DNA from 3 places in the Alkalihalobacterium sp. APHAB7 genome. Region 2 is predicted to be linked to each of the others. Evidence: a T-box and tRNA genes for the amino acid it is inferred to sense, from the RefSeq annotation. Region 2 holds a T-box; the other regions hold tRNA genes.
What was found. A T-box is a leader RNA that pairs with one kind of tRNA and senses whether it is charged. The one in region 2 lies ahead of ileS (isoleucine--tRNA ligase), so its partner is inferred to be a tRNA-Ile.
Positions count from the first base shown of each region.

Region 1: it has a tRNA-Ile gene. The T-box ahead of ileS (isoleucine--tRNA ligase) is inferred to sense a tRNA for this amino acid. The anticodon was not compared.
Region 3: it has a tRNA-Ile gene. The T-box ahead of ileS (isoleucine--tRNA ligase) is inferred to sense a tRNA for this amino acid. The anticodon was not compared.

Region 1 is NZ_JBLWFS010000026.1:214-8,262, reverse strand. Features, by position in the region: gene ACNSTQ_RS18910 (FRG domain-containing protein) at 1-654, shown strand, start outside; gene ACNSTQ_RS18905 (DNA-3-methyladenine glycosylase) at 738-1,328, opposite strand; gene ACNSTQ_RS18900 (MFS transporter) at 1,688-2,902, opposite strand; gene ACNSTQ_RS18895 (antibiotic biosynthesis monooxygenase family protein) at 3,471-3,776, shown strand; gene ACNSTQ_RS18890 (hypothetical protein) at 3,773-4,138, shown strand; gene ACNSTQ_RS18885 (NlpC/P60 family protein) at 4,401-5,597, shown strand; gene ACNSTQ_RS18880 (hypothetical protein) at 5,681-5,953, opposite strand; tRNA gene ACNSTQ_RS18875 (tRNA-Leu) at 6,241-6,324, opposite strand; tRNA gene ACNSTQ_RS18870 (tRNA-Lys) at 6,335-6,410, opposite strand; tRNA gene ACNSTQ_RS18865 (tRNA-Thr) at 6,589-6,664, opposite strand; tRNA gene ACNSTQ_RS18860 (tRNA-Val) at 6,669-6,744, opposite strand; tRNA gene ACNSTQ_RS18855 (tRNA-Glu) at 6,872-6,946, opposite strand; tRNA gene ACNSTQ_RS18850 (tRNA-Asn) at 6,953-7,028, opposite strand; tRNA gene ACNSTQ_RS18845 (tRNA-Ile) at 7,037-7,113, opposite strand; tRNA gene ACNSTQ_RS18840 (tRNA-Gly) at 7,125-7,198, opposite strand; tRNA gene ACNSTQ_RS18835 (tRNA-Arg) at 7,258-7,334, opposite strand; tRNA gene ACNSTQ_RS18830 (tRNA-Leu) at 7,339-7,427, opposite strand; tRNA gene ACNSTQ_RS18825 (tRNA-Cys) at 7,456-7,529, opposite strand; tRNA gene ACNSTQ_RS18820 (tRNA-Ser) at 7,594-7,686, opposite strand; tRNA gene ACNSTQ_RS18815 (tRNA-Ile) at 7,707-7,783, opposite strand; tRNA gene ACNSTQ_RS18810 (tRNA-Met) at 7,790-7,866, opposite strand; tRNA gene ACNSTQ_RS18805 (tRNA-Ala) at 7,890-7,965, opposite strand.
Region 2 is NZ_JBLWFS010000003.1:102,886-113,147, forward strand. Features, by position in the region: gene ftsZ (cell division protein FtsZ) at 1-930, shown strand, start outside; gene spoIIGA (sigma-E processing peptidase SpoIIGA) at 1,130-2,053, shown strand; gene sigE (RNA polymerase sporulation sigma factor SigE) at 2,081-2,794, shown strand; gene sigG (RNA polymerase sporulation sigma factor SigG) at 2,917-3,735, shown strand; gene ACNSTQ_RS04580 (YlmC/YmxH family sporulation protein) at 3,904-4,158, shown strand; gene pgeF (peptidoglycan editing factor PgeF) at 4,307-5,128, shown strand; gene ACNSTQ_RS04590 (YggS family pyridoxal phosphate-dependent enzyme) at 5,158-5,832, shown strand; gene ACNSTQ_RS04595 (cell division protein SepF) at 5,860-6,306, shown strand; gene ACNSTQ_RS04600 (YggT family protein) at 6,326-6,583, shown strand; gene ACNSTQ_RS04605 (RNA-binding protein) at 6,597-7,370, shown strand; gene ACNSTQ_RS04610 (DivIVA domain-containing protein) at 7,462-7,956, shown strand; T-box leader at 8,013-8,244, shown strand; gene ileS (isoleucine--tRNA ligase) at 8,695-10,262, shown strand, end outside.
Region 3 is NZ_JBLWFS010000008.1:157,366-167,627, forward strand. Features, by position in the region: gene pdaA (delta-lactam-biosynthetic de-N-acetylase) at 1-443, opposite strand, end outside; gene ACNSTQ_RS10685 (hypothetical protein) at 629-1,054, opposite strand; gene ACNSTQ_RS10690 (fumarate hydratase) at 1,203-2,747, opposite strand; gene ACNSTQ_RS10695 (DMT family transporter) at 2,846-3,760, opposite strand; gene ACNSTQ_RS10700 (histidine phosphatase family protein) at 3,781-4,428, opposite strand; gene ACNSTQ_RS10705 (SE1561 family protein) at 4,430-4,630, opposite strand; gene yfkAB (radical SAM/CxCxxxxC motif protein YfkAB) at 4,843-5,961, shown strand; gene ACNSTQ_RS10715 (YfkD family protein) at 6,011-6,814, opposite strand; gene ACNSTQ_RS10720 (YczE/YyaS/YitT family protein) at 6,919-7,521, opposite strand; gene ACNSTQ_RS10725 (DUF421 domain-containing protein) at 7,608-8,222, shown strand; tRNA gene ACNSTQ_RS10730 (tRNA-Leu) at 8,363-8,446, opposite strand; tRNA gene ACNSTQ_RS10735 (tRNA-Lys) at 8,460-8,535, opposite strand; tRNA gene ACNSTQ_RS10740 (tRNA-Thr) at 8,621-8,696, opposite strand; tRNA gene ACNSTQ_RS10745 (tRNA-Val) at 8,701-8,776, opposite strand; tRNA gene ACNSTQ_RS10750 (tRNA-Glu) at 8,906-8,980, opposite strand; tRNA gene ACNSTQ_RS10755 (tRNA-Asn) at 8,987-9,062, opposite strand; tRNA gene ACNSTQ_RS10760 (tRNA-Ile) at 9,071-9,147, opposite strand; tRNA gene ACNSTQ_RS10765 (tRNA-Pro) at 9,167-9,243, opposite strand; tRNA gene ACNSTQ_RS10770 (tRNA-Arg) at 9,252-9,328, opposite strand; tRNA gene ACNSTQ_RS10775 (tRNA-Leu) at 9,333-9,421, opposite strand; tRNA gene ACNSTQ_RS10780 (tRNA-Gly) at 9,438-9,512, opposite strand; tRNA gene ACNSTQ_RS10785 (tRNA-Gln) at 9,517-9,591, opposite strand; tRNA gene ACNSTQ_RS10790 (tRNA-His) at 9,615-9,690, opposite strand; tRNA gene ACNSTQ_RS10795 (tRNA-Trp) at 9,709-9,782, opposite strand; tRNA gene ACNSTQ_RS10800 (tRNA-Tyr) at 9,794-9,878, opposite strand; tRNA gene ACNSTQ_RS10805 (tRNA-Phe) at 9,887-9,962, opposite strand; tRNA gene ACNSTQ_RS10810 (tRNA-Asp) at 10,104-10,179, opposite strand; tRNA gene ACNSTQ_RS10815 (tRNA-Met) at 10,257-10,262, opposite strand, start outside.

The DNA.
Region 1 (8,049 bases), on a different contig from region 2:
AAACAACCGACCAATGAAGATTGTGTCACGATAGAAAATAAAATGGTGAACGAATTTTATTCGTCTGCGCACTTGTATTCTTCTTTAGAATTCCAAGTGCCCATTAAAGAAAACGAGAAAGACTTGGTTAATTTTAGACTAGAACCTTTGTCTGTCATGCAGGATTATGGAACGCCCACTCGATTACTAGATTGGACGCGCTCACCTTACATAGCAGCCTTTTTTGCTTTAGATGGGGCTGAGGATAACTTTAGTATTTATGCATTAAATGTAAGGGAACTTGAGAAATTCGATAATGACCGTTATGGTGACGTATTCTATCAATATAAACGAGCCATATTTTCTCCAGAAACAATCTCAGAATTATTCATATTTCGTTATGATCCTTACCAAAAAAATGAACGGCTTAGAATTCAACAAGGTGTGTTTCTCGTACCGAGTGTCATTAATAAGACAATGGACGATATCCTAGAAGTTTATAACATTGAAGACAACAAGCTGAATGGGAAAGATGTAACATACAAATTGACCTTTAATAAAGAAAACCTTCAAGATTATTGGTATAAGCTCGCGCAAATGAACATTACCCACGAAACGATCTACCCAGGACTTGAAGGCTTCTGTCGCTCACTCAAGCTCCATATCCTCCTATAAAAGAAGAGTGCCAGGTACCTTCAACACATTGAAGTGTTAAAGGTACCTGGCACCTCCATCAATACCCTTTTCTATACTCCCTACTACCCACTTACAAAAGAACTTTCTTTCACGTAAAACCGCCACGGATACTGTTTGGCTTCACCACTATTATCAATCCCTATCCTTGGACCAACGGCAATATCCTCGCATGGTATTGATTTGCCTTCAGCTATCCACAATGGCGGTTCAAAAAACGGACGGCCATAATCTTCTTTAACAATGCCCATGGCCTTCGTTAATTTTCCAGGACCACTCGTTAAGTCACGGTCATTTTTTGCTTTTCTTCTTCGCTCGTACATGAGATCAATTCCTATATATGGCTCAATGGCTCGAATTAGTACTGCTTCAGGATGACCTACGTCACCACTCACGACATTAACGAGACAATGAGTGTGCATTACATATGTATATACATAACCAGGTGGCCCGAACATTACTTCCGTTCGTTTCGTGCGTCGATTATTAAAGCTATGTGCAGCTTGATCATCCGGTCCAATATACGCTTCAGTTTCAACAATCCAGCCAGCTGTGACTCCTTGATCTGTTTGCTTTATAAGTAATTTTCCAAGGAGTGCCTTCGATAACTCGAGAGTACTTTGTTGAAAAAATGGCGCTTGTACAGGTTCATGCATGTCAACCTCACCTCGATACCAATAAAAACTTAGTTCTGATCTTGTTTACTTTCATAGACTTCCCATTCATAAGATGATGAACTGCTATTCCTTGAATAGAGTGTTCCCCTTGTAAGTGCGTATTAACCACCTTTACCCTTAGCTAATGTACGATAAGGCTTTAATGTATTTTCATCAACTTCTTTAATAACCCACTCAGCTAAGAGCCCTGTCCAAAATCGTTGTCGTACTCAATCTTCAAACCCAACTTAAATATCTACTCCACTAAACATATACATCATCTTTTGGCAATTTCCCACTTAATTTATTCTTTCCCAAGACAAGTCTGCAAAATTAGACGATAACAGACACTGCTTCACTCACTTAACTGCTACGTTCTGTCTTTTTGCTTCAACCTTACTTTGCTCAGCACGTTTCCAAACAACTACTAATAGAACACCCACAATTCCGATTAAGCCTCCAAAGTAAAAGCCAGCCGAAAGGTCAAACACAGAATTCAACATTCCTGCTACAAAAGGACCCACAAACATTCCCACAGCGTATACAGCTTGATAAAATCCCATCGCAGTTGCTCGTTTCTCATCCTCGACTGATTCAATCGACATACCGAGAAGTAACGGAAGCACCACCCCTAACGCAAAACCGTTAATACCTTGTGTGAGAAGTAATAAACTAAAAGATGAAACGAGTGGAATTATCCCTGTCATGAAAGAGCTAACGACGAAACCAACAAATAGTGTTCCCCAATGACCGAGTCGAGGCGCTAGCCACTTTCCTACAACAATTGCGGCAAAAGCATGTGGAACGACAAAAACAATAACTAAATAGCTTAATCCTACAGTCGAAGCTCCAAGCTGCAACGCGTAATTAGGAGAAAAACCAAAGATCGTAATAAAGATTATGCTGTAAGCTAAAACGGAAAGAAGAGTTACTTTAATTAACTGCGGCTCTTTAACAATTGTGACTAGCTCTTTAACCTTTATAGGCTTTCTCGAAACACCTCCTTTCTCTTCTTTTAGCCAAAAGCATAAGACTAATCCAATCACTCCTGCGATACCACCCATCCAAAACGGTACCATCCAACCGAATTTATCAACCACTATGCCACTAAAAATCATACTCACTAACTGACCAAGAACCATTGTGACACTAATCCAACCCATCGCTTTCGTAATTTCTTTCTTTGAAAAATAACTCGCATATAAAACAGTAAACGCCACCCAAGTTGAAGCACTTACGCCAGCCAGAGCTCTAAATAGTAGCGTCCACCCTAATTGATCCGTCAATATAAATCCAAAACAACTCATACTGCCGATGGCAATTCCTAGTATAATAAAAGGGCGGCGGCGTTGGATGACATCAGAATAAATTCCAAGTGGTAGACGAATAAGCATTTGTAATAAGCCATAACTTCCTACTACAACACCAATGAACATATAGGTAGCCCCTAAAAAATCTAAGTAGGCTGTTAATATTGGGACGTAACTATAAATTGTAAACCAATACATAACTGTGATAAGAATAAAAATTAAATGCTCTACTTTCGTGACATTTGAATGCGTTTCCTCCCTCACTACAATCCCCCCCATACCTCTTCTACCCTATGCTACTCTTATTAAAAGTATTAAAACCTTAACCAATCAAATGGTAAAATCACTCTACTTTTATCCTATCTTAATTAGTCTAATAGAACAGAAACCTATTAAGGTCTAGGTTTAATGGCCAGTATAAAAATATTGAAAACCACGGTGGAAAATGTACTTTGAAAGTGAAATCGGAAAAGGTGCTCTAGAAGTAATATACTTTTAGAACACCCTTTTTACTTTTATAAAATTTGTTGAATACTATAATATAGTAACTTATTAGGGGAACAATACGGTCTTAAATCGTATTGCTCTTCAATCGGCATCCGACCATGATAATTCCGTCTGGATTGACTTTCTCTAATTCCATAATATAGTTAGGTAACAGAATATTCCAAGAAGAATGAATATCCTCTTTAATAATTGGAGAGCTAATTTTCCGCCTTTTCTGGGTACATTTTTTTACCTCCCCCAATATTATTAGTATACTATAAAAAGCTTTTTAAAATATACTCTTCTCCTATAATTGTGAAGAGATCTATATAAAGGAGAGATGGATATGTACATCGTGCATTCAATTGTTGTCGTTCCAGACGATAAGGTAAAAGAAGTTATTTCACTATATCAAAATCGTTCTCGTTCCGTAGATAGTGAAGAAGGTTTTATTTCGTTTAAATTATTACATAATGAAGTTAAAAAAGGAGAGTTAACTGTACAAATGGAGTGGGAATCTGAAGAACATTATTTCAAATGGATTAAAAGTGATAATTTTAAACAAATACATGAACTCGAGAAGAAATATCCTGATTATGAATTAGCTTCAATAAAACCAATCGTACAACGCTTTAAGGTGGTTGCGACATGATAGATTTAGCGGTTAAAGAGAAGATTGTTGACGAAATTGTTAAGAAGTTTTACACAAGATATCCAAGCTTAGCGGAGCAATTTGGTGAAAATGGGAAGAAACGAACGAGAGAAGATAACCATTACCACCTTCAGTATTTAGATACGGCATGGAAGTTACAGAATAAAAAAGTATTTATAGACTATTCTTTATGGTTGAATGAGGTTTTAACTTCCAGAAACGTAAGTACAACTCTTGTTATCGAAAATTTCCAATGGCTAAAAGAAGAAATCAGTGGCTTACTGGACGAAGAAGTTGAAATATTTTATACAGAAACATTAAATGAAGCTATTGATACACTGGAAGCCAGTGGTACAGAATAAATGGTCCAAAGCTGTTTATTGTAAGACATTTACAATAGGCAGCTTTATTTTAATTTATTTTCATACATATTTTAACCTTCCTTACACTATTGATAAATATTCCCTCTAAAAAAACGACAAAAACATTTCTTATGTAACAATTATATTACATTCTAGCAAAATTCATTGTTATTAGACATGAAACATATTAAAATTTGAGAGACTAGTAAAAGCATAAACTTTCCAACGTAGGGAAAGTTATATATAAAAGGAGAGTAATAGAATGAAAAGGAAGTTAACACATGTAGTTATCGCTACAGCTTTAGCTGCAACCCTTCTTAGTGCGGCACCTGCAACATCCTATGCTAATCCTCCCACGAATTATTCAGCACAGATAGAAGATTTAGAGGATAAGATACGTACATATGACAATAAGATAATTGAAGCTATTGTAAAGATTGAAGAACTGACAAAAGAAATCGAAGGAGCTCAACAAAACATTTCAGACAATCAACAAAAGATTGAAGAAGCTCAAAAAAAGTTTGATAGTCTGAAAGAAATTTATTTTGATAGACTACGTGCCATCCAACAAAACGGACAAAGTCCTATGCTTACTTATATTGATGTCATCTTATCCTCAAATGGATTTGGAGACCTAATAGAACGCGTTACACTAATCTCTCAAGTAATAGAACAAGATCAAAAGTTACTAGAAAACTTAGAAAAAGCTGAGCGTGAACTGAACGCACTACAAGAAGATCTTGAAAAAGAACAAGAACGGTTCGAAAAGAATAAGCAAACGGTAAAAGAAGAACAAGCAACACTCGAACAAAACAAAAGATCCGTTATGCAAGAGTTAGAAGAGGTTAAAGAATTACAACGTCAAGAAGAAATTCGGATTGCTGAAGAGGCTAGAAGAGCGGCCGAAGAAGCACGTCGAGCAGAAGAAGAGCGACAAGCACAATTAGCTCAACAAGCTAATCAAACAGAACAAGTTAGTCAAACAAACCAAGCGATTTCTAGTCAACCGACTGTAACAAATACAAACACAGCACAAGCTCCAACAAATACTGCGGCTAACAACAACACAACTAGCAGCCCTGCTCAACCTGTAAGCGCTGGAAACTCAGACAAAGCAACTGCTGTGATTAATTATAGTAAACAATTTTTAGGAACACCTTATGTCTGGGGAGGAACAACGCCAAGTGGATTTGATTGCTCAGGATTCACTTCTTATGTGTTCCGCTCAGTTGGTGTAAATTTACCGAGAACTTCTAGGCAACAAGCTACAGTTGGTGTAGCCGTATCACCAAGCCAAGTTCAGCCTGGAGACTTAATTTTTAGAGGAAGCCCAATCCATCATGTTGGAATTTATATTGGAAATGGACAATACATACACTCTCCACAAACTGGAGATGTTGTAAAAATCTCATCTTATAATCCATCAAGACATACACAAGCACGCAGAGTATTAAATTAATTCAATATTAAAATTTACGAACCGTTGAAAAGGGTGGCTCAATATTGAGCTACCCTTTTACTATGTTTTATATAACCGATTCCTTACTGCTGTTGGTTTTGCTGTTGTTGAGCTTGCTGAATTTGCTGAGCAGCCTGTTGTAACTGTTGCTGCGCTTGCAAATAATTTTGCTGTTGAGCTGGTTGCGCGCCACTTTGTGCTTGCTGAATTTGCTGTTGAGCTTGTTGTAACTGTTGCTGCGCTTGTTGAAGCGCCTGAGGATTAGCTTGTTGTGTCGCTTGTTGAACTGCTTGTTGGGCTTGTTGAATAGCTTGCTGTGCTTGTTGGGCAGCTTGGTTTTGCTGATTTTGTTGCATTGATGACTCTCCTTTTAAAAGTAAAGTATAGTTACTCGTTTATTTTGCCTTTGTGCATTAATTACATACTGTGTTTTTTCTTATCTTAAGCGTAGTTGGAGAAGATTGGAATTTCGAAAAAATAAAAATAGCTGAATTAGACATATTTGTCCAATTCAGCAGATAATACCACTTCAAATTAACTTATCTTCCCATGTCATTTCCCTATTAGTAAAAATGAGAATGAGCACTTACAAAAAAAAAGACCAATGTAAGTCGATCTTCTACCTTACTCTAAAACTATGTAATGGTGCGGGTGAAGGGACTCGAACCCCCACGTCAAAGACACTAGATCCTAAGTCTAGCGCGTCTGCCAATTCCGCCACACCCGCAAAATACAAATGGTGAGCCATGAAGGACTCGAACCTTCGACCCTCTGATTAAAAGTCAGATGCTCTACCAACTGAGCTAATGGCTCATGAAGTTAATTCATGATGTTTCTCATGTCGTATAGGACGATGTTTCGTTTTGTTGGTCCTACCTGTTCCTTCCTCTACTAGCAATGCTTTGTAGCATGCTGTGTCGGAACAACTCGTAGCAATTTCACGTTGTCTTGCTCGCAACTGAGCTAACGGCTCTAAACAACTGTTTGAAAGTGGTGCCGGCGAGAGGACTTGAACCCCCAACCTACTGATTACAAGTCAGTTGCTGTACCAATTGAGCTACACCGGCAAAATGGTGGAGGATGACGGGCTCGAACCGCCGACCCCCTGCTTGTAAGGCAGGTGCTCTCCCAGCTGAGCTAATCCTCCATAAGAAATTTGATAAGCTGTGAATTTCTTCGTCAGTTTTTCCTTCCGATACTCACGTATTTAGATACGATCCGTTCCTTAGGACTTCACTTCCTCGACCTTCTTGCTTCTAGAAACCTTTTAAAATTGGTGACCCGTACGGGATTCGAACCCGTGTTACCGCCGTGAAAGGGCGGTGTCTTAACCGCTTGACCAACGGGCCAATATCTGGCTCCACAGGCAGGACTCGAACCTGCGACCGATCGGTTAACAGCCGATTGCTCTACCAACTGAGCTACTGTGGAAAAATATATGGTGGGCCTAAGTGGACTCGAACCACCGACCTCACGCTTATCAGGCGTGCGCTCTAACCAGCTGAGCTATAGGCCCATTATATATAATGGAGCGGGTGATGGGAATCGAACCCACGACATCAGCTTGGAAGGCTGAGGTTTTACCATTAAACTACACCCGCCTGTCATTAAGTTAAGTATACATGTTGTTTACAAGTATACTTCTTTACTAACAAGAAAATGGCGCGCCCTGAGAGATTCGAACTCCCGACCTTTTGATTCGTAGTCAAACACTCTATCCAGCTGAGCTAAGGGCGCATTATGGTGCCGAGGGCCGGACTTGAACCGGCACGGTAGTCACCTACCGCAGGATTTTAAGTCCTGTGTGTCTGCCAATTCCACCACCCCGGCAAAGCAGACAATTTTAAAAAATAGATTTTGGAGGCGGCACCCGGATTTGAACCGGGGATAAGGGTTTTGCAGACCCGTGCCTTACCACTTGGCTATGCCGCCAAGGCTGATTAACTATACAAGAATTGACTAATATCATAAGAGTAGCAATAAATCCTGTATCTATTGGCGGAGGAAGAGGGATTCGAACCCCCGCGCGGTTTAACCCGCCTGTCGGTTTTCAAGACCGATCCCTTCAGCCGGACTTGGGTATTCCTCCGTACCTAAAAATGATATATCTGGTGGACCCTGTAGGACTCGAACCTACGACCAATCGGTTATGAGCCGACCGCTCTGACCAACTGAGCTAAGGGTCCCTTTAATGGTAGCGGCGGAGGGAGTCGAACCCACGACCTCACGGGTATGAACCGTACGCTCTAGCCAGCTGAGCTACACCGCCATTATATAAAATACATATTTATATGGTGGAGCCTAGCGGGATCGAACCGCTGACCTCCTGCGTGCAAGGCAGGCGCTCTCCCAGCTGAGCTAAGGCCCCATAACTAAAATTGTGATAAGCTTCGTTCTTTGGCTGCGCTCACTACGTTAATCATGTACCTTTTAAAAGTACATTCCGCTACTC
Region 2 (10,262 bases):
GGTGCTAACCCTGACATCGGAAAAAAAGCAGCAGAAGAAAGTAAGGAACAACTTCAAGAGGCTTTACAAGGCGCTGACATGGTTTTTATTACAGCAGGAATGGGTGGAGGAACTGGAACTGGAGCTGCACCTGTAATAGCTGAAATCGCAAAAGAACTAGGCGCATTAACAGTTGGTGTTGTTACTCGACCATTTACGTTTGAAGGTCGTAAGCGTTCGACGCAAGCTGGTGGTGGAATTGATGCATTAAAAGAAAAAGTTGATACATTAATCGTCATTCCTAACGATCGTCTTCTAGAGATCGTTGATAAAAATACACCAATGCTAGAAGCGTTCCGTGAAGCAGATAACGTTCTACGTCAAGGTGTACAAGGTATTTCAGATCTAATTGCGGTTCCAGGTTTAATTAACCTAGACTTTGCTGATGTAAAGACGATCATGGTTGATAAAGGTTCTGCACTAATGGGAATTGGAATTGCAACTGGTGAAAATCGCGCGGCAGAAGCTGCTAAAAAAGCTATTTCTAGTCCTTTACTTGAAACTTCAGTAGATGGTGCACAAGGTGTTTTAATGAATATTACTGGTGGTGCGAACTTAAGTCTATACGAAGTTCATGAAGCTGCTGAAATAGTATCCGCTGCTTCAGATGATGAAGTAAACATGATCTTCGGTTCTGTTATCAATGAAAATCTTAAAGATGAGATTGTAGTAACTGTCATCGCGACAGGATTTGAAGACAGTGAAAGTAATACGATGGGAAAACCACAAGTGCAACGACCGTCTGTACAGATGAAAGTAGGAAATCAGGCACCCAAGCAAGAGGAAGTAAAAGAGCCTAGATTAAATTCTCAAGTTCAACAACAGCCAGAACAAGCAGAAACTTTAGATATTCCAACGTTCTTACGTAATCGACGTAGACGTTCAAAGTAAAAAACGAAGAACTGACCACTATGAGTCAGTTCTTTTTTTTATGCAAAAAATTGTCAATCAATTACCAGGTTCCTTTGACAGTATAAGTGTAAATCTATCAAAATAACTATTTAATCTCGTCATAAACTGACAGACTTATAAATAGAATCTGATATATACTTGGCTAAAACATACCAAATTGTGATTGAGAGGACATGCAATGACCATTTATTTGGATGTTATTTGGTTTCTTAATTTATGTATTGATTTTCTCTTAATCTGGATAACTGCAATTACACTAAAAAGAACGATACATAAATGGCGGTTATTCTTATCAGCCCTTTTCGCGTCACTTATAGTATTTTTTATGTTTACACCTATTGGCCATTTGTTTTACCAACCTTGGATGAAAATATTATACTCAATGGCAATTGTTTGGATTGCTTTTGGGTTTAACCGGTTGACGTACTTTATTCAGAATTTATTTATGTTTTACTTCGTCACTTTTATGACGGGAGGAGGCTTGTTCGCACTTCATTTCTTTTGGCAAACCGAGTTTGAAGTTTTGGATGGGGTTATGTTTACGAAGACATCGGGATTCGGTAGTACATTTAGCTGGTTATTTGTTTTAGTTGGTTTTCCTCTCGTATGGCTTTTCTCCAAACACCAATTAAAACAAGTGGAAGCAAGGAAAATTCATTATGAACAAGTGGTAAGTGTCGAAATCTCCATTGGTCATGAACTGTTATATGTGAAGGGTCTAGTCGATAGTGGAAACCAATTACATGATCCAATTTCAAGGGCACCAGTTATGGTCTTAGAAAAGGACGCATTACATTCTATGCTGAACAAGGAAGAAATTGAACTACTTCTCGATTATGAAAATATCGAGAAAATCTATGAGGGGAATCATCCTTTTGCTGAGAGAATCCGAATCATTCCATACCGAGTAGTAGGAAAAGACCAACAATTTATGATCGCCATCAAGCCGGATCGTGTTAGAGTGACGACGGCCGATGAACAACATCTCGTTAAGAAGGTACTGATTGGGATTAACGATATGAAACTATCAAACGATGGAGACTATCAATGTATTGTTCATCCAAAGATGCTTGTTGCAGGAGAAGGAAAAAAATTAGCTTAGTTTCACTTTTATTGAGGAGGCAATGACATGCTAAAGTTGAAGTTTACGTTGATGTGGCAAAAAATTTTATATCGATTAGGAATGAAACCGGACGAAATTTATTATATAGGTGGTAGTGAAGCATTGCCGCCACCTTTATCTAAGGAAGAAGAAGCGCATTTATTAAGTAAACTTCCTAGTGGAGATAAAGCTGTTCGTGCGATGTTAATTGAACGAAACTTAAGGCTTGTCGTTTATATTGCACGTAAATTTGAAAATACGGGAATTAATATTGAGGATTTAATTAGTATTGGTACAATTGGACTTATTAAAGCCGTTAATACATTTAATCCAGAAAAGAAAATTAAATTAGCAACATACGCTTCACGTTGTATTGAAAATGAAATTCTTATGTATTTACGTCGTAATAATAAAATTAGATCAGAAGTTTCTTTCGATGAGCCTCTTAACATTGACTGGGATGGAAATGAATTATTACTATCCGATGTCCTTGGAACAGAGGATGATATCATTACAAAAGGGATTGAGGAAAAAGTTGATCGTAAATTGTTAGTCAAAGCATTACACACCCTAAATGCTCGAGAGAAACAAATTATGGAGCTTCGCTTTGGATTAGCAGGTGATGAGGAGAAAACACAGAAGGATGTGGCTGATTTACTCGGTATATCACAGTCTTACATTTCACGTCTTGAAAAGCGCATTATAAAGCGGTTAAGAAAAGAATTTAATAAAATGGTGTAAATTCCACAAAAAAAATATTTAATTGCTTATGAGCGTTGTAATACCATGAACTCATTCAATTTTATTTGGAGATAGTCAAAGAGTACACATGCATATTTTTCCCTCTCAAGGAGATACTTTACATGAACATCATTCTCCTGTTGGGAGGGAAAGAATTGACACGAAATAAGGTTGAAATTTGTGGAGTTGACACAGCGAAATTGCCAGTTCTGACGAATAAGGAAATGCGTGAATTATTTACGCAAATGCAAAGCGGTGACATTAGTGCCCGTGAGAAGTTGGTTAATGGTAATCTTCGGCTTGTCCTAAGCGTAATCCAACGCTTTAATAACCGTGGTGAGTATGTAGATGATCTTTTTCAGGTAGGTTGTATCGGGTTAATGAAATCAATTGATAACTTTGATCTAAGCCAAAATGTAAAGTTTTCTACATATGCTGTCCCTATGATCATCGGTGAAATTAGAAGGTACTTAAGAGACAATAACCCTATTCGAGTATCGAGGTCTTTACGTGATATTGCTTATAAAGCATTACAAGTTCGTGATCAGCTAATGGCTGAAAAGAACCGAGACCGAGAGCCGACGGTACAAGAAATTTCTAAAGTACTGGATGTTCCAAAGGAGGATGTTGTTTTCGCTTTGGACGCTATTCAGGATCCGGTATCCCTTTTTGAGCCGATTTACAATGATGGTGGAGATCCGATTTATGTAATGGACCAAATAAGTGATGACAAGCAAAAAGATGTTAATTGGGTCGAAGAAATCGCGCTGCGTGAGGCGATGATTCGATTAAATGACAGAGAGAAACTAATCTTAAATATGAGGTTTTTCCAAGGGAAAACACAAATGGAAGTTGCTGATGAAATCGGGATCTCACAAGCTCAAGTATCAAGGCTGGAAAAAGCCGCCATCCAACAAATGAATAAACACGCACAAAGCTAATTAAAAGACTGAGTAACAGGAGGTATGTTACTCAGTCTTTTTCTATGCTAACTTTTCATATTAGAACGAATAGGTCTCACCTGTTTTCCTTATTTTTGAGATATTATTGGTGGATTTAACATATAAATGAAGTAATACAGCATGGTCAAAAGAAAGGTGGACTACAAGATGATGAAAATATCTGACTTACAATCTAAAGACATCGTCAATATGGAAAATGGCAAGCGCTTAGGAAATTTATCAGATCTGGATATTAATTTAACAACAGGTCAAATTGATGCAATTATTATTAATGGTACAGGAAAGATGATGAGTTTTTTCAATAGAGAGACTGAAGAGGTTGTTATTCCATGGAGCAATATCTTGAAAATTGGAAACGATGTTATACTAGTGCAAGTTCCAGAGTCATATCAGTCTTATTAAAGGGTTGGATATTTTGAAAAATGGGCTTGAACAATGAATCTTAATACTCTTTGCATGAAAAATATGCTAAAATAGATAAAAACAATCAATATTATATCAGTTTTTGTTGATTGGACATTTAAGTAAAACATGGATAGGAAGTGATTTTTTGGTCCATGAACCGTTTATCCAGACGGAAGATGACCTATTATTAATACCTGAATGGGAAAAACATGGTCGTCATATAATTGCAGGATTTACGACGCGTCTGGGAGGGATAGGTCAAACTCCATACCATTCCTTAAATGTAGGATTACATGTTTCTGATGACGACTCTATTGTTATAAAAAACCGTCAATTGGTTTCGGTTAAACTTGATTTTCCAGTGGAGCAATGGGTAATAGGTGAACAAATCCATGACTCAAACATAAAAAAGGTGTCCAGAAGCGATTGGGGAAAAGGTGCACTTTCCTTAAATTCAGCTATTAATGGTGTCGATGGATTATACACAAAAGATAAAGATACTCTCCTTGTCAGTTTGTATGCAGATTGTGTTCCATTATACTTTTTTGCACCTAAGCACGAAATGATAGGGTTAGCACATGCTGGCTGGAAGGGAACCGTTGGTAAAATTGGTCCGAAAATGATTGAAATGTGGAAGAATGAAGGTATCGATATAAATGATATTTTGGTCATAATAGGACCATCAATTGGTCAAGAAGAGTATGAAGTGGATGCGAATGTTATAAGGGCAGTTGATCAAGCCTTGCCTCAAACGGAAGCTCCACCTTATATTGAATCTAGACCTGGTCATTTCCTCTTAGATTTAAAGACATTAAATAAACAATTGCTTATTGAGGCTGGTCTTCCAAGTAATTGTGTAAAAACTAGTCAATATTGTACAGCTCGAAGAACCGACTTATTTTTTTCTCATCGCAAAGAACAGGGGAAAACAGGAAGAATGATGAGCTTTATAGGTATGAAAAGCTAATTAAGATTTGCAAAAAGGAGGACGCTCGATTGACAGTAAAAGATAACTTACATAAAATTCAAAAAGAAATTAACGCAGCCTGTCAACGGTCGGGGCGCAACTCGGATGATGTAAAGATAATCGCAGTTACCAAATATGTAACTGTTGAGAGAACTCAGGAAGCATTGGATGCGGGAATTAATCATATTGGAGAAAATAGATCCGAAGGGTTAATAAAAAAAGCACAGTCAGTTGAAAATGAACCGATTTTGCACTTCATCGGTTCTCTTCAATCCAAAAAAGTAAAGAATATAGTAGAACATATAAGTTACCTACACTCTCTAGACCGTTTATCGTTAGCTGAAGAAATACAAAAAAGATGGCAATCATCAGATCCTTTGAAATGTTTTGTACAAGTGAATGTTTCTGGAGAAGAATCTAAATCAGGACTTAATCCTGGTGAAACGATCCCCTTCATTCAAGAACTCACTCAATTTTCAGCGATTCAAGTCGTAGGACTTATGACAATGGCGCCGTTTGTAGAAAACTCAGAAGAAACAAGACCTGTTTTTAAGAAACTTCGTATATTGCAACAAGAAGTACAAGCCTTATCTCTTAAGAATGCACCTTGTACAGAATTGTCAATGGGAATGTCAAACGATTACATAGTTGCAGTAGAAGAAGGGGCTACTTTTATTCGTATTGGATCTTCGCTTGTTGGGTAAATAGTTGAGCTCAAAGGAGGAATTTAATTGGGAATGAAATCGAGATTTAAACGTTTTTTTGAATTAGAAGAAGATGGACAAGATTATGAACCATACAATGAGGAAGTAGCTGCTGCACAAGAAGAAGTACCGCAGTATCGTAGAAGTGAAAAGCAAGCAAAAAATCAAAATGTCGTAAGTTTACAAAGTGTACAAAAATCAGCGGCAAAAGTTATGTTGATTGAACCGAGGACGTATGATGAAGTTCAGGATATTGCAGACCATTTAAAAAACCGTAAAGCTGTAATTATTAATTTACAGCGAATTTCAAATGACCAAGGAAAGCGAATTGTCGATTTTTTAAGTGGAACGGTGTATGCTATAGGAGGAGACATTCAAAAGCTTGGGATAAGTATATTCCTTTGTACTCCAGATAATGTAGACGTATCCGGCTCAATCTCAGAAATGATGCAAGAAAGATTTGAACAACGTTAGAATGGTGGTGGATAATTAAATGCAAGGAATTGGAGCTTTACTAAATTTAGCAATTATGGTTTATTCATACATGATTATTGCTTACATCTTAATGTCATGGTTTCCAAATGCGAAGGAATCTTCAATCGGTCAATTTCTAGGTTCAGTGGTTGAACCTTATTTAGCACCGTTTCGTAAATTCATTCCTCCTTTAGGTATGATTGACATTTCCCCAATTGTAGCTATTTTTGCCTTATCATTTGCACGATATGGAGTTGCTGCATTATTTGGGATGTAACGGTTAGAGTAGAATGAGTATTTACGAACATTTTAGAAATGAAGAACGAGCATTTGTAGATCAAGTATTGGACTGGAAACAGGAAGTGACTGTTCAATATACCTATAAACTTACTGATTTTCTCGACCCAAGGCAACAAGACATTTTAAAAATTATTATAGGTAAAGATGAGGAAATAAGCCTCTCCTTTTGGGGAGGCACTTCTTATACCGAGCGCAAACGTGCAATGCTTTACCCATCCTATTTTGAACTTTCTAAAAATGATTTTCAAGTACAAGCTTTTGAATTGCGTTATCCTAGAAAGTTTATAACTTTAGAACATAGGGACGTGTTGGGATCACTAATGGGTTTAGGGATGAAGCGTGAAAAATTTGGTGATATCTTAATAAATGAAGAAATTATTCAATTAATTGTGGCTAAAGAAGTCGCTAGCTTTCTTGATTTAAATTTACAAAAGGTTGGACAAGCTAAAGTTAAAATTGTACCAATAAGTGATGAAGATATCGTCCCTACCAATGAAGAGTGGACAGAAGAATCTACAACGATCTCCTCCTTAAGGTTAGATACATTATTATCAGGAATGTACAACATACCGCGTACTAAATCTTCTTTGTATATTGAAAGAGGGTTGGTTAAGGTCAATTGGAAGCTGATTGAAGATGGGGCATTTCAAGTACAGGAAGGCGATTATTTATCTGTAAGAGGATTTGGTAGAAGTAAGTTGATGTCGGTTGCGGGTTCTACAAAAAAAGGAAAAATCAGAATATTATTTGGTAGAAAAAAATAATTTACTAATAGAAAAAGAAGGAAATGCTCTTTTTCTGTCGAATATAACATTATAACTAAGAATTTAACGACAAGATTTGGAGGTGGAGTTCGTGCCTTTAACACCGCTTGATATTCATAATAAAGAGTTCACTCGCGGATTCCGTGGTTACGATGAAGATGAGGTTAATGAGTTTCTTGACCAAATCATAAAAGATTATGAAGCTGTACTACGGGAAAAAAAGGAAATGTTTGAACGAGTACAGGACCTTGATGGAAAGTTAGAGCATTATAACAAAATTGAAGAAACATTAAATAAATCAATTTTAGTTGCTCAAGAATCTGCAGAAGAGGTTCGTCGTAGTGCTCAGAAAGAAGCACAACTAATTGTTAAGGAAGCAGAAAAAAATGCTGATCGTATCATTAACGACGCTTTAACGAAATCAAGAAAAGTTATGATGGAAATTGAAGAGTTAAAGAAACAAGCATCTGTCTATCGTATGCGTTTCAAAATGTTAGTTGAAGCACAATTAGAAATGCTTCAAACAGACGATTGGGATGAAATAACAAAAGTTAATGAATCACTTGAAAAAGAAACAGTTGAGTAACGCTTCTTGACACAGTTCATATTTATGTATTATAATACCTCTCAAATTGAAAAGAGTTAAAAACTATGATAGGGAGAGTACCTTTATCGTGCTTCATAATAGCGAATCAGGGTTGGTGGAAGCCTGATATGAAGGATAATGGGAAAATCGCCCTTGAGTTCTATACCGAAAGTTAAGTTCAAGTAGGCTATAGCGGTTTATTCCCGATACGAATGAGAGTGAATGATAGCAATGAATATTGCTATTATTTAGTAGGGTGGTACCACGGGTAACCTTCTCGTCCCTATAAGACGAGAAGGTTTTTTTTGTTGTCTAGCTACAGACGCCATCGGCTCGAGGTCGCTTCGGTCCATCAAATGTGACCAAAAGACGGGTCACATACTACTGGCCCTGAGCGCTTGTCGCCGATAAGCAGGCGTCTTCCGCTTTTCTTGATGTCTAGCTACAGCGTCCAGCGTCTAGTGGACTTCGCTCTCCTCCTTACGATAAGGCAACATCGTAACGCTCACGCTATACGTGTTTTCTATATCTCATACGGAGAGACTCCAGTCCATACGCCGCTAACCGGACGCTTCCGCTTTTCTTTTGTCTAGCTACAGACGCCATCGGCTCGAGGTCGCTTCGGTCCATCAAATGTGACCAAAAGACGGGTCACATACTGCTGGCCCTGCAGCGCTTGTCGCCGATAAGCAGGCGTCTTCCGCTTTTCTTTTTACATATTAACTAGGAGGAACAGGAATGGAATATAAAGACACTTTATTAATGCCTAAAACTGAGTTTCCGATGCGCGGAAACTTGCCAAATCGTGAACCTGAAATGCAAAAAAAATGGGATGAAATGAACATTTACCAAAAAGTTCAACAGCGTACAGAAGGACGTCCTTTATTTGTTCTTCATGATGGACCACCGTATGCGAATGGTGATATTCATATGGGCCACGCTTTAAATAAAGTATTAAAGGATATTATTGTCCGTTTTAAATCAATGAGTGGTTATCATGCACCGTACGTTCCAGGCTGGGATACGCATGGACTTCCAATTGAGACCGCACTTACAAAAAATAAAAAAGTAAAGCGTAAAGAAATGAGCGTTGCAGATTTCAGAAAGCGCTGTGAAGAATATGCTCTTGAGCAAGTCGATCGTCAACGTGAGCAATTTAAACGTTTAGGTGTTCGTGGTGACTGGGAAAATCCATATATTACTTTAAACAAAGAGTATGAAGCTCAACAAATTAAAGTATTTGGAGATATGGCAAAAAAAGGATATATTTACAAAGGACTCAAGCCAGTTTATTGGTCACCTTCATCCGAGTCGGCTCTTGCGGAAGCGGAAATTGAATATCATGACAAACGTTCTCCTTCGATTTACGTTGCTTTTCCAGTAACAGACGGAAAAGATGTATTAGATGGAGACGAAAAGATTGTCATCTGGACGACAACTCCTTGGACGATTCCAGCTAACCTAGGGATTACGGTACACCCTGATCTTGAATATAGCGTTGTTCAAGTTGAAAATGATAAATTTGTTGTTGCTTCAGGGCTGTTAGAAACCCTAGTAACTGAATTAGAATGGGAAACTCACAGTGTTGTAAAAACAATTAAAGGTGAGCAATTAGAACATGTCATTGCTAAACACCCTATTTATGACCGTGAATCACTGGTAATGTGTGGTGACCATGTTACTCTTGATGCAGGTACAGGTTGCGTTCATACTGCACCAGGTCATGGGGAAGATGATTATATTGTAGGACAAAAATACAATTTAGACGTTTTATGTCCAGTTGATGATAAAGGTGTAATGACGAAAGAAGCTGAAGGATTTGAAGGGTTATTTTATGACGAAGCGAATAAACCAATCACTGAAAAATTAACTGAAGTAGGAGCTCTTTTAAAGCTTTCTTTTATCACTCATTCGTATCCACATGATTGGAGAACAAAAAAGCCAGTTATCTTTAGAGCGACTGCACAATGGTTTGCTTCAATTAAGGATTTTAGAGAAGAGTTACTTCAAGCCATTAATGAAGTAAAGTGGATCCCATCTTGGGGAGAAACACGTCTTTATAATATGGTACGAGATCGTGGAGATTGGTGTATTTCACGTCAACGTGCATGGGGTGTTCCAATTCCAATCTTCTATGGTGAAGACGAGGAGCCTATTATTACTGATGAGACAATCGATCACGTTTCTCAATTATTTAGAGAGCATGGTTCAAATATTTGGTTTGAGTGGGAGACACAACAATTATTACCTGAAGGCTTTACTTCATCTCATAGCCCAAATGGGACATTCACTCGTGAAATGGATAT
Region 3 (10,262 bases), on a different contig from region 2:
TTTACTTTTTCTAGTTCCTTCTTCAATCTTGATTCACTTACTTCTGGTAAGCTTGGATGATGGTACGAATGATTACCTACGATATGCCCTTCGTTTACCATCCGCTTAATGAGATCTTGTTCCGTTTTTAAATAATGTCCTGTTACAAAGAAGGTCGCAGGTACTTTCTTTTCTTTCAATACATCAAGAACTTTTTCCGTGTAGCCATTTTCATACCCGTTATCAAATGTCAGATACAACTCTTTTTTATCTGTATTACCGATAAAATAACCACCATACTTTTCGAGCAGTTCTATGTAATGGGGTTCTGTCGTTACTGGCTTATTGTCTTTTTCCGGCTTGTAGCTCCAGTGGTATACTTTAGTGTCGTAGGCCTCGGCTGTTGATCCTAGACCAGTAAAAATGAACGCAATGATTGCAATAATCGTAAGTAGTTTTTTCATTTTCAACACCTAACTCCCCTAAGTTTTTTATTAGCTTTTCACACAAATAAAAAACTATACAGAGCGTTAACGTGCTGTTGTATATTTGATCAGCAGAGGGATAGCAATAAGTTGTAAAAACTCATCGTGTGATACATGTTCACGCTTAATGTCGACAATATCTCCTTCTACAGTTCCGAACAACTTCATTGCTTCTGTAGTGTAGGAATCTCACCAATTCGAATGAACATTACTTCTTTTCCATCCTTCGTCTTTACAGTGTATGCAGACTGCGAGCTAACACTAGTAACGTTCCCAATGTACTCACCAGCTGCATCAGATATATTTAATGTGTAGCGTTCGATTAATTTTTTGCCTAATTCAATTTGAGAGAGAAGCTGTTGGTTTTCATCATACACTTTATACGGACGAAAGAAGCCTCCCTGCTTTTCGATTGTAAGTGTTTGCTTTGCTGTCTTTAAATGCAACACAAGTGGAAACAAATTAAAAGGTATTATCAAACGTGTTATAAGACGTAAGACTTGCTGGGCTGATGTAATTTCTTCTTGAATGGTTGCCTTTATTTTCAACTCCAGCCGATTTGTTTTTAACTTAGCTGCTTTTATTTTCAACTTCTCATGATTTATCGATTTCTCGACAGCATCAGACGAATTTCGACCGGCTTCTAGTTTAACTACTTCATACTCTGCTTAGGTCCGAACCGTCTCACGAAAAAAAGACAGGTAAACAAGTGTTTACCCATCTTTCTTCCATTCTTTATTAAAATACACGCTCAGCAAATTGAGATAACTTTTCTAAAGAAGATTTATCGACATCTGCATGTAAGCTGTTTCCGTGTGAGTCCATCGTTACGATTGCTGCAAATCCTTCTACTTCAAGGTGCCACATCGCTTCTGGAATACCGAATTCCATTAAGTCGACACCTTTAACTTTCTTAATACAGTCCGCGTAGTATTGAGCTGCTCCGCCGATCGCATTTAGGTATACTCCGCCATGCTCTTGTAACGCTTTTAACGTTTTCGGTCCCATTCCGCCTTTACCGATTACTGCACGAATACCAAATTTTTTCATGATGTCCCCTTGGTAAGGCTCCTCACGAATACTTGTCGTTGGTCCAGCAGCTTTAACGTGCCACTCGCCTTGATCGTCTTTTAACATAACTGGTCCACAGTGGTAAATAACCTGACCATTTAAATCAATCGGTGCATCGTGGTCCATTAAGTGATGGTGGATCGCGTCACGGCCTGTGTGCATCATTCCGTTAATGATAACAACGTCACCGACTTTTAACTCACGAATTTGCTCTTCAGTAATTGGAGCTTGAAGTACCACTTCACGAACGTCAGAAGTCACTTCACCCGTTGCTGCCGCTTCTTCTTCAGCAAGTGCACCAAAGTCCACTTTTTCACCGTCTTTATATAACCATTCGTTAATTTCTCCTGTTTCGGCATCAACTTTCACACCTAAGCGACGGAAAGCCCAGCAGTTATAAGCAACAGAAACAAAGAAACTTGCAGGTAGACGGTGCATAACACCGACTTTACAGCCAAGTAATGTTGCTTCTCCACCGAAGCCCATTGTCCCGATACCTAGTGTATTCGCATTTTCCATCACATAGTCTTCTAGTTTACGAAGATCTTCATTCGGGTTAACATCATCAACCGTACGGAAAAGTTGCTCTTTTGCTAATAAATAACTAGCCGAGCGGTCTCCACCGATCCCTACACCTATAAATCCAGCACTACAGCCTTGTCCTTGTGCTTGGTATACCGAGTGCATGATACACTTACGAATCCCATCAAGGTCACGACCTGCACGGCCAAGCCCTTCAAGTTCACATGGTAAGCTGTATTGAATGTTTTTATTCTCACAGCCGCCGCCTTTTAAAATTAAGCGAACATCAATGTAATCTTCTTCCCACTGCTCAAAGTGGAAGACAGGTGTTCCTTCACCTATGTTGTTACCACTGTTGGCACCCGTTAGTGAATCAACCGAGTTCGGGCGTAACTTCCCATCTTTCGTTGCTTGCTCAATCGCTTCTTTTATCGCTTTTTTCATTTTAATTTGGTTTACACCAACAGGAACTTTAATTTCAAAAGTTGGCATACCTGTATCTTGGCAAATTGGTGAAATCTTATCGTCTGCCATTTGAATGTTTTCAGTAATTGTTGATAGTGATAATGCAGCACGTGTTCCTGCATTTTCTTTTGCTTTTGCCGCCTTAACTGCATGGCGTACATCATATGGTAGATTCGTAGACGTCTCTACAATTAACTGATACATACTATCTTTAAATTTCTCCATCCTGTTCTCTCCCCTCGGAATTACAGATACGAATTTTTACACATCTCCTATTATACGCCTTGTCAAAAAATTTCGAAAGGGTTATGAAAGCGCATTATTCAATTTCCTAATTTTAACGGCTCATTTACTTTTACTACAGATCTTTGTTTGGTAGTTAAAAGAACACCGGCAATAACTAATAGTCCACCAAATAATTGCTCCATGTAAATTCTCTCATTTAAAATCAAAACTGCTTGTACGGTTGTGAAAACTGGAATTAAGTTTAAAAACACTGCTGCCTTAGAAGCACCGATCTGTTCAACCCCTTTATTCCAACAAATTATTGCAATAATTGAAGGAAAAATTCCGAGGTATAAAATAGATAAAATCGTTGGAGCATTCCAAACAATGGAAATATCTAATAAGATCAACTCCACAATAACAAAAGGAAGTAGTGTGATACATGCCATCCCAAGCATAACCATGAGCGTTCCTTTCGTCGGCAAACCTCCCATATGTTTTTTGACTAGAATAGAGTATATACACCAAGCTAAAACAGCAATTACCATTAGTAAGTCACCAACATTTACTTGTAACGCTAGTAATTGTTGGATTGACCCATTTGTAACGATCCATAGAACTCCGATAAAAGAAACCATAATTCCAACATATTGCCCTGCTAAAAGGCGTTCTTTTAATAAAAGTAAACCAAGTATTGATGCAAATATCGGTGTGGACGCTTCTACAATCGAAGCATTGATTGTCGTTGTAAAATTTAATGAATAATACACTAAGCCTATAAAAATAACGATTCCCGTCAGTGACAACGCATAAATCGGTTTCCAATTACGTACTAATACTTCTCTATGATTCTTCCAATCTGTTTGAGCAAATAAAACCATAATTAAGAATGCTAGACTGCAACGCAAAAACGATAATGTAAACGAAGGAATGTTGCCAACCATTAGCTTACCAACAATAAAGTTACCCGAAAAAAATAGGATGGCAATGATGATTAATAGATAAGCTTTCAAATCATTCCCCTTCCTAGAGGTTATGCCTCTTTATCCAGTAATGAATGATTTTGTTGAAGAGGATCAACCTCTAAATGCGCCGTCCTATTAATATAATGAATAAGTGGCTTTCTATTCCTCTTAAACTCTACTAATGTAATGCTCGTATTTTCAATTTGAAATGGCCTGTGATGCATATGCCATTGTTCTCCTAAAAGTATGTACATTAGGGCTATACTAATTAATCCGCCGTGAGCGACTAAAGCTACGTGTTTTCCTTCATGAGCGCATTTCATTTGTTCGAGCAGATACTGACATCTAGCCGTAATTTCCTCAATACTTTCAGTCCCCTCAACTCCAGAAGTAAGGATGGAATGCTCTTTTACTTCTGGATAATGAGTATAGATTTCTTGACGTGTTTTCCCTTCTAAAGGGCCTAAATTAATTTCTCTTAACTTTTCCCATTTATGCGCGGTTAGTTCTTTTCGGTTGGCAATAGCAGTTGCTGTTTCATAAGCTCGTGTAAGATCGCTGCTGTAAATATAATCGAGATGTTGTTTCTCGAAATAACGAGCTACTAAATTTGCTTGTTCCTGACCTAATTCCGATAAAGAAAAGTCTTTTGTTCCTTGGATAATTCCCAATTTATTTCCTTCTGATTCACCATGGCGAATAAAATATAAAAACAACTTACTCCGCTCCTTTTGATTCCCAAGAATGGCGGAATACTTTACATTTACCCTCTAATTGATCGAGCATGTCTAGAATACGATCAATGTCTTCTACAGTTGTATCTTCAGGATCGATATTATCTAAAAGATCACCAATCATTTGTATTTTTTGATTTAAAAAATTTAACTGTTCATTTTTATCGTTTACTGCTCCACCCATGTCTACTCTCTCCTTTAGTTCATGTCATCGTAACTTTAACAAAAATATGAAAGACACTCAAGAAAATCAGTTACGTTTGTGATACTCTTAAGACTTGTTCATACAGTAGTAGTATTGGCAATTCAATCTATTTTCAATATAGTTCTTTTGCTATTTCTCTAATTCAGTTATCATTAAAGGATATGAATCATCAATTAAAGGAGTTACTTAACTTGATTGAGCAAAAAAAGTTACAAATTAAACCATCTTATGATCCTTGGGAAGCTTATTTAGATATAGAGGAATTTGGTAAGCCGCTTTTAACGAACGTAGAGTTTACGACAACAACGCTTTGTAACATGCGTTGTGAACACTGTGCAGTCGGTTACACCTTAACGTCCAAAGATCCTAATCCATTACCTTTAGACGTTTTCATTCGGCGGTTAGAGGAAGTTCCTCACCTTCGAGCATTAAGTATTACTGGTGGCGAACCGATGCTGTCTTTAAAATCAGTTAATGACTACGTGGTTCCACTATTAAAATATGCACATGAGCGCGGTGTACGGACGCAAATAAACTCCAACCTTACCCTTGATTTAGCAAGGTACGAGAAGATTGTTCCATACTTAGATGTTCTTCATATCTCTCATAACTATGGAAGTGTGGATGATTTTGTGGATATCGGCTTTGCTGTCATGGAGAAAAAACCTAGTTATCAACAGCGTGCCAACTATTTTGAACGGATGATTGAAAATGCAAAGGCATTAACGAAAGCTGGAGTCATGGTTTCAGCTGAAACCATGATCAATAAACGAACATTGCCGCACCTAGAAGCAATTCATCAACAAATTGTTGATATGGGCTGTCAGCGCCATGAAGTTCATCCGATGTACCCAAGCGATTTTGCAAGCAGTCTACAGGTAGCCACACTAGAAGATATTCGGTCTGCTGTCCATCGCTTGCTCGATTACCGTAAAGACGACGATATATGGATGTTATTTGGGACCCTTCCTTTTTATGCATGCAGTACTAATGAAGAGGATCTCGAGCTCTTAAAACGTTTATATGCCGCTAAAAATGTAACGGTTCGGAATGATCCTGATGGACGTTCTCGGTTAAATGTGAATATCTTTGATGGTAGCATCATTGTGACCGATTTCGGTGATGCTCCACCACTAGGAAACATTCAAACGACTTCATTAGAACAAGCATACAAAACGTGGAACTCATCTGCCATAGCTGATGAATTAAATTGCCATTGTCCAGCTGTTAAATGCTTAGGACCTAACATTTTGGTTAAGGATACTTACTATCAAAATGTTTCTTTTAGAAATAAGACATCCAATCTCTGAAGAAAGGAGTGCTTAGTAGCACTCCTTTTGTCTATGCTTATAAATTGTTTTAACGTGGTTGGTTTGAAGTGTAAAATTTAAAGCCTAAATGATCTTGAACTGGTATCCACGCCCCAATTCCTTGTTGAGTCACATTTTTAACTTCAACCTTTCTTTTCCCGTTCTTAATTGTTAAATACACTTCCCCATAGGTAACCTTTCCTTTTTCATTGGCTGCTGGTACATACGCATATAAATAGCCAACATTTTTAGGGGCAATTTTATAAACTTGTCCTTTTTTTGTTCCGTAACCTATGATCGTGTCAAAAGCCAATGGTAAGCCTGTTTTTTCAGCAGCTTTAATCATCATCATTTTTTTCACTTCTTCACTGTTTGGAACTTCAGCTGTTAATCCACCTGAAATTTTCTTTTGTTGTTCTTGTGTATAAGTTAATTTTTGAGGTGAGCGACCGCCCCGGTTATCCACATAATTGGTATTCACTTTATTATATTCCCAATTCACATTTGTCTCACCGGATTCGTAATTTAGGGGCCACTGCCCTAAATAAATGGAAGCTTTAAATAACAAGGCTGTCTTTGAATTACTAATCGATGATTCGTTTAATAATCGAATGAGTTCAGGATTTGTTATTTCAACCTCTGAAGAATCCAAAAGCTCCTGAGTTAATTCACTCGGTTGTAAATAAGGAAGGTCTTGTGTAGGGTTTGGATACGTATTATCTTTGGAAATATCTAATACGTAATCAGGGATTTGAGCTTTAGTTTCTTCCCCTTTATTTTCTTCTGCTAAACCATTTAACGGGAACAACATCAATAAGAATAAAACTAAAACACATAGCGATACCTTTCGCATCGACTTTTCCTCCTTCTTTCTATAGCTGTGCGATTTGATCTTAGTTTTTTCAATCTATAAAAATTTATCCATCTAAAAGAGACTTCATTTCGAAGCCTCTTCTTTTAAACGCTAACTATTCTCTTTACTCTTTTATAAAACAATTGAATCAGTGGACCGATGCTTAATGTAACGATGATCGTTCCCACTCCTATAGGTCCTCCTACAACTAGTGCAGCAACTAATGCAATAATTTCTGCACTCGTCTTCGCTCCCATTAAGGGCAATCGCAACAATTGTTTTAGATTTAACATTAATCGATCAATCGGAATGATAGCAAAATCAGCTTGCAGATAGGTGGATATGCCAAGGCCCATTAACGTAACCCCCAATAATAATACCGCGGATTGTATGGGCAACTCATTTAAGCGAATGTCTTGAAAAACGATCAATAGCCAAAAATCAATAAAATAGCCTAATATAACAACGGTTAGCAATGAATGAATTTCAGGACGTGACCAAGATATAAGGGCATTCACTATAATGAGGATGACCCCAATTAATATGACCCAAGTACCAACGGTCAAGCCAAAACGAACCGATAAGCCGACACTTAACGCATCCCAAGCTCCAGCGCCAAGATTTGAAATAATCGTAAACGTAATTCCAACGGCTAAAATAAACAACCCCACCAAATAACATAAGCCTCTTCTTAATTTTAATGACATCTTGTTCTCACCTCTACTAGTGTATATTTTGCTATTTTTGCATAAGCTATCCACAGTACCCTTAGAAAAAGTTAGGAGGGATTGTTTTGGATTTCCATTGGGTATGGAAAGCGATAATCATTGTTTTTGTTGGTATTATGATCTTACGCCTTGGGGGCAGAAAATCAATCTCTCAGCTTACGGTCTCCCAGACAGTTATAATGATTTCTATTGGAAACTTAATGATTCAGCCTGTTAGCGAACGAAACATTTGGATCACCTTTTTAATTGCACTTTTACTCGTTCTTACGTTAATCTTTATTGAATTTCTTCAAGTGAAGTCGAATAAAGTAGAAAGCTTTTTTACCGGTAAATCAATGGTTGTTATCGAAGATGGTGTAATCAATACTAAAAATTTAAAGAAATTGCGATTAACTATCGATCAATTAGAAATGCGCTTACGTCAATCCAATGTTCAACACATTAGCCAAGTCAAATGGGCAACCGTTGAAGTCAGCGGGCAGCTCGGCCTCATCTTGGACGAACAAAGTCAATTGGCTACTAAAAAGGATATTCAAGCAGTACTAGATTATATTCATGCCATGCACCCGGTAGGCCAACCCCCACCAAATATTACTCAAGGTAATAGTTATCCTAACCTATTTACTGAATCTAAACTACGCAAACATCCAAATGGCCCCCCGGCCAAACAACTAGATTAAACAATATATCACCACTTATAATGCCACTCCTTTTATGGTACCAGGCACCTTTAATAGACTAAAGCACTAAGACAAAAAAGGAACTACCTCCATGGAGATAATTCCTTTTTTATATGTATTGAAATACTTTATATTTTAAATGGTGCGGGTGAAGGGACTCGAACCCCCACGTCAAAGACACTAGATCCTAAGTCTAGCGCGTCTGCCAATTCCGCCACACCCGCAAAAACTAAAAAATGGTGAGCCATGAAGGACTCGAACCTTCGACCCTCTGATTAAAAGTCAGATGCTCTACCAACTGAGCTAATGGCTCCCAAAATAAAAAATGGGTACTCTTATTTATTACCCATTTAAACTGGCTATGCAATAGACTGCGTAGCTTTTCTTGAAGTTTAAAGTGGTGCCGGCAAGAGGACTTGAACCCCCAACCTACTGATTACAAGTCAGTTGCTCTACCAATTGAGCTACACCGGCATAATGGTGGAGGATGACGGGCTCGAACCGCCGACCCCCTGCTTGTAAGGCAGGTGCTCTCCCAGCTGAGCTAATCCTCCATTAAGATTTTGATAAGCTACGAATTTCTTCGTCAGTTTTGCCCTTCCGGTACTCACGTATTTAGATACGATCTGTTCCTCAGGACTTCACTTCCTCGAACTTCTTGCTTCTAAAAATCTCTTAGAAATTGGTGACCCGTACGGGATTCGAACCCGTGTTACCGCCGTGAAAGGGCGGTGTCTTAACCGCTTGACCAACGGGCCAATACTTGGCTCCACAGGCAGGACTCGAACCTGCGACCGATCGGTTAACAGCCGATTGCTCTACCAACTGAGCTACTGTGGAATAATATCTGGTGGGCCTAAGTGGACTCGAACCACCGACCTCACGCTTATCAGGCGTGCGCTCTAACCAGCTGAGCTATAGGCCCTAATGAAGTTTAAACTTCATGGTCGGGAAGACAGGATTTGAACCTGCGACCCCCTGGTCCCAAACCAGGTGCTCTACCAAGCTGAGCCACTTCCCGTATTAAAATGGCGCGCCCTGAGAGATTCGAACTCCCGACCTTTTGATTCGTAGTCAAACACTCTATCCAGCTGAGCTAAGGGCGCATTATGGTGCCGAGGGCCGGACTTGAACCGGCACGGTAGTCACCTACCGCAGGATTTTAAGTCCTGTGTGTCTGCCAATTCCACCACCCCGGCAAAGCAGACGATTTATTGGAGCGGAAGACGGGACTCGAACCCGCGACCCTCACCTTGGCAAGGTGATGTTCTACCACTGAACTACTTCCGCAAAATGGCTGGGCTAGCAGGATTCGAACCTACGCATGACGGAGTCAAAGTCCGTTGCCTTACCGCTTGGCTATAGCCCAATAAAAATTTTATAATTTAAAAATGGGGCGGCTGATGGGAATTGAACCCACGAATGCCGGAATCACAATCCGGTGCGTTAACCACTTCGCCACAACCGCCATAATAAAATGTTTTTCTGGCAGGGGCAGTAGGAATCGAACCCACACTGACGGTTTTGGAGACCGTAGTTCTACCTTTAAACTATGCCCCTATAACTAGGAATGGTGGAGGGGGACGGATTCGAACCGCCGAACCCTCAGGGAGCGGATTTACAGTCCGCCGCGTTTAGCCACTTCGCTACCCCTCCAACATAAATGGTGGCTCGGGACGGAATCGAACCGCCGACACATGGATTTTCAGTCCATTGCTCTACCGACTGAGCTACCGAGCCTTATTCGGTCTGTGATAAGCTTCGTATTTCTTCGTCCTCTTCCTTCACTCACGTCCTCATGTATCAACATACAATCCGACGTTCGTTCAGTTGTCTTCTCGAACTTCTCGCTTCTCTCAACCCTCTAATAAGAAAATATAATGGCGGTCCCGACGGGAATCGAACCCGCGATCTCCTGCGTGACAGGCAGGCATGTTAACCGCTACACCACGGGACCACTTTTAAATTGATATTTTAAAAAACTTCTTATATTATCACCTAAGTAATATGTCAAATTGAATGTACTAATTATTTTGGTTG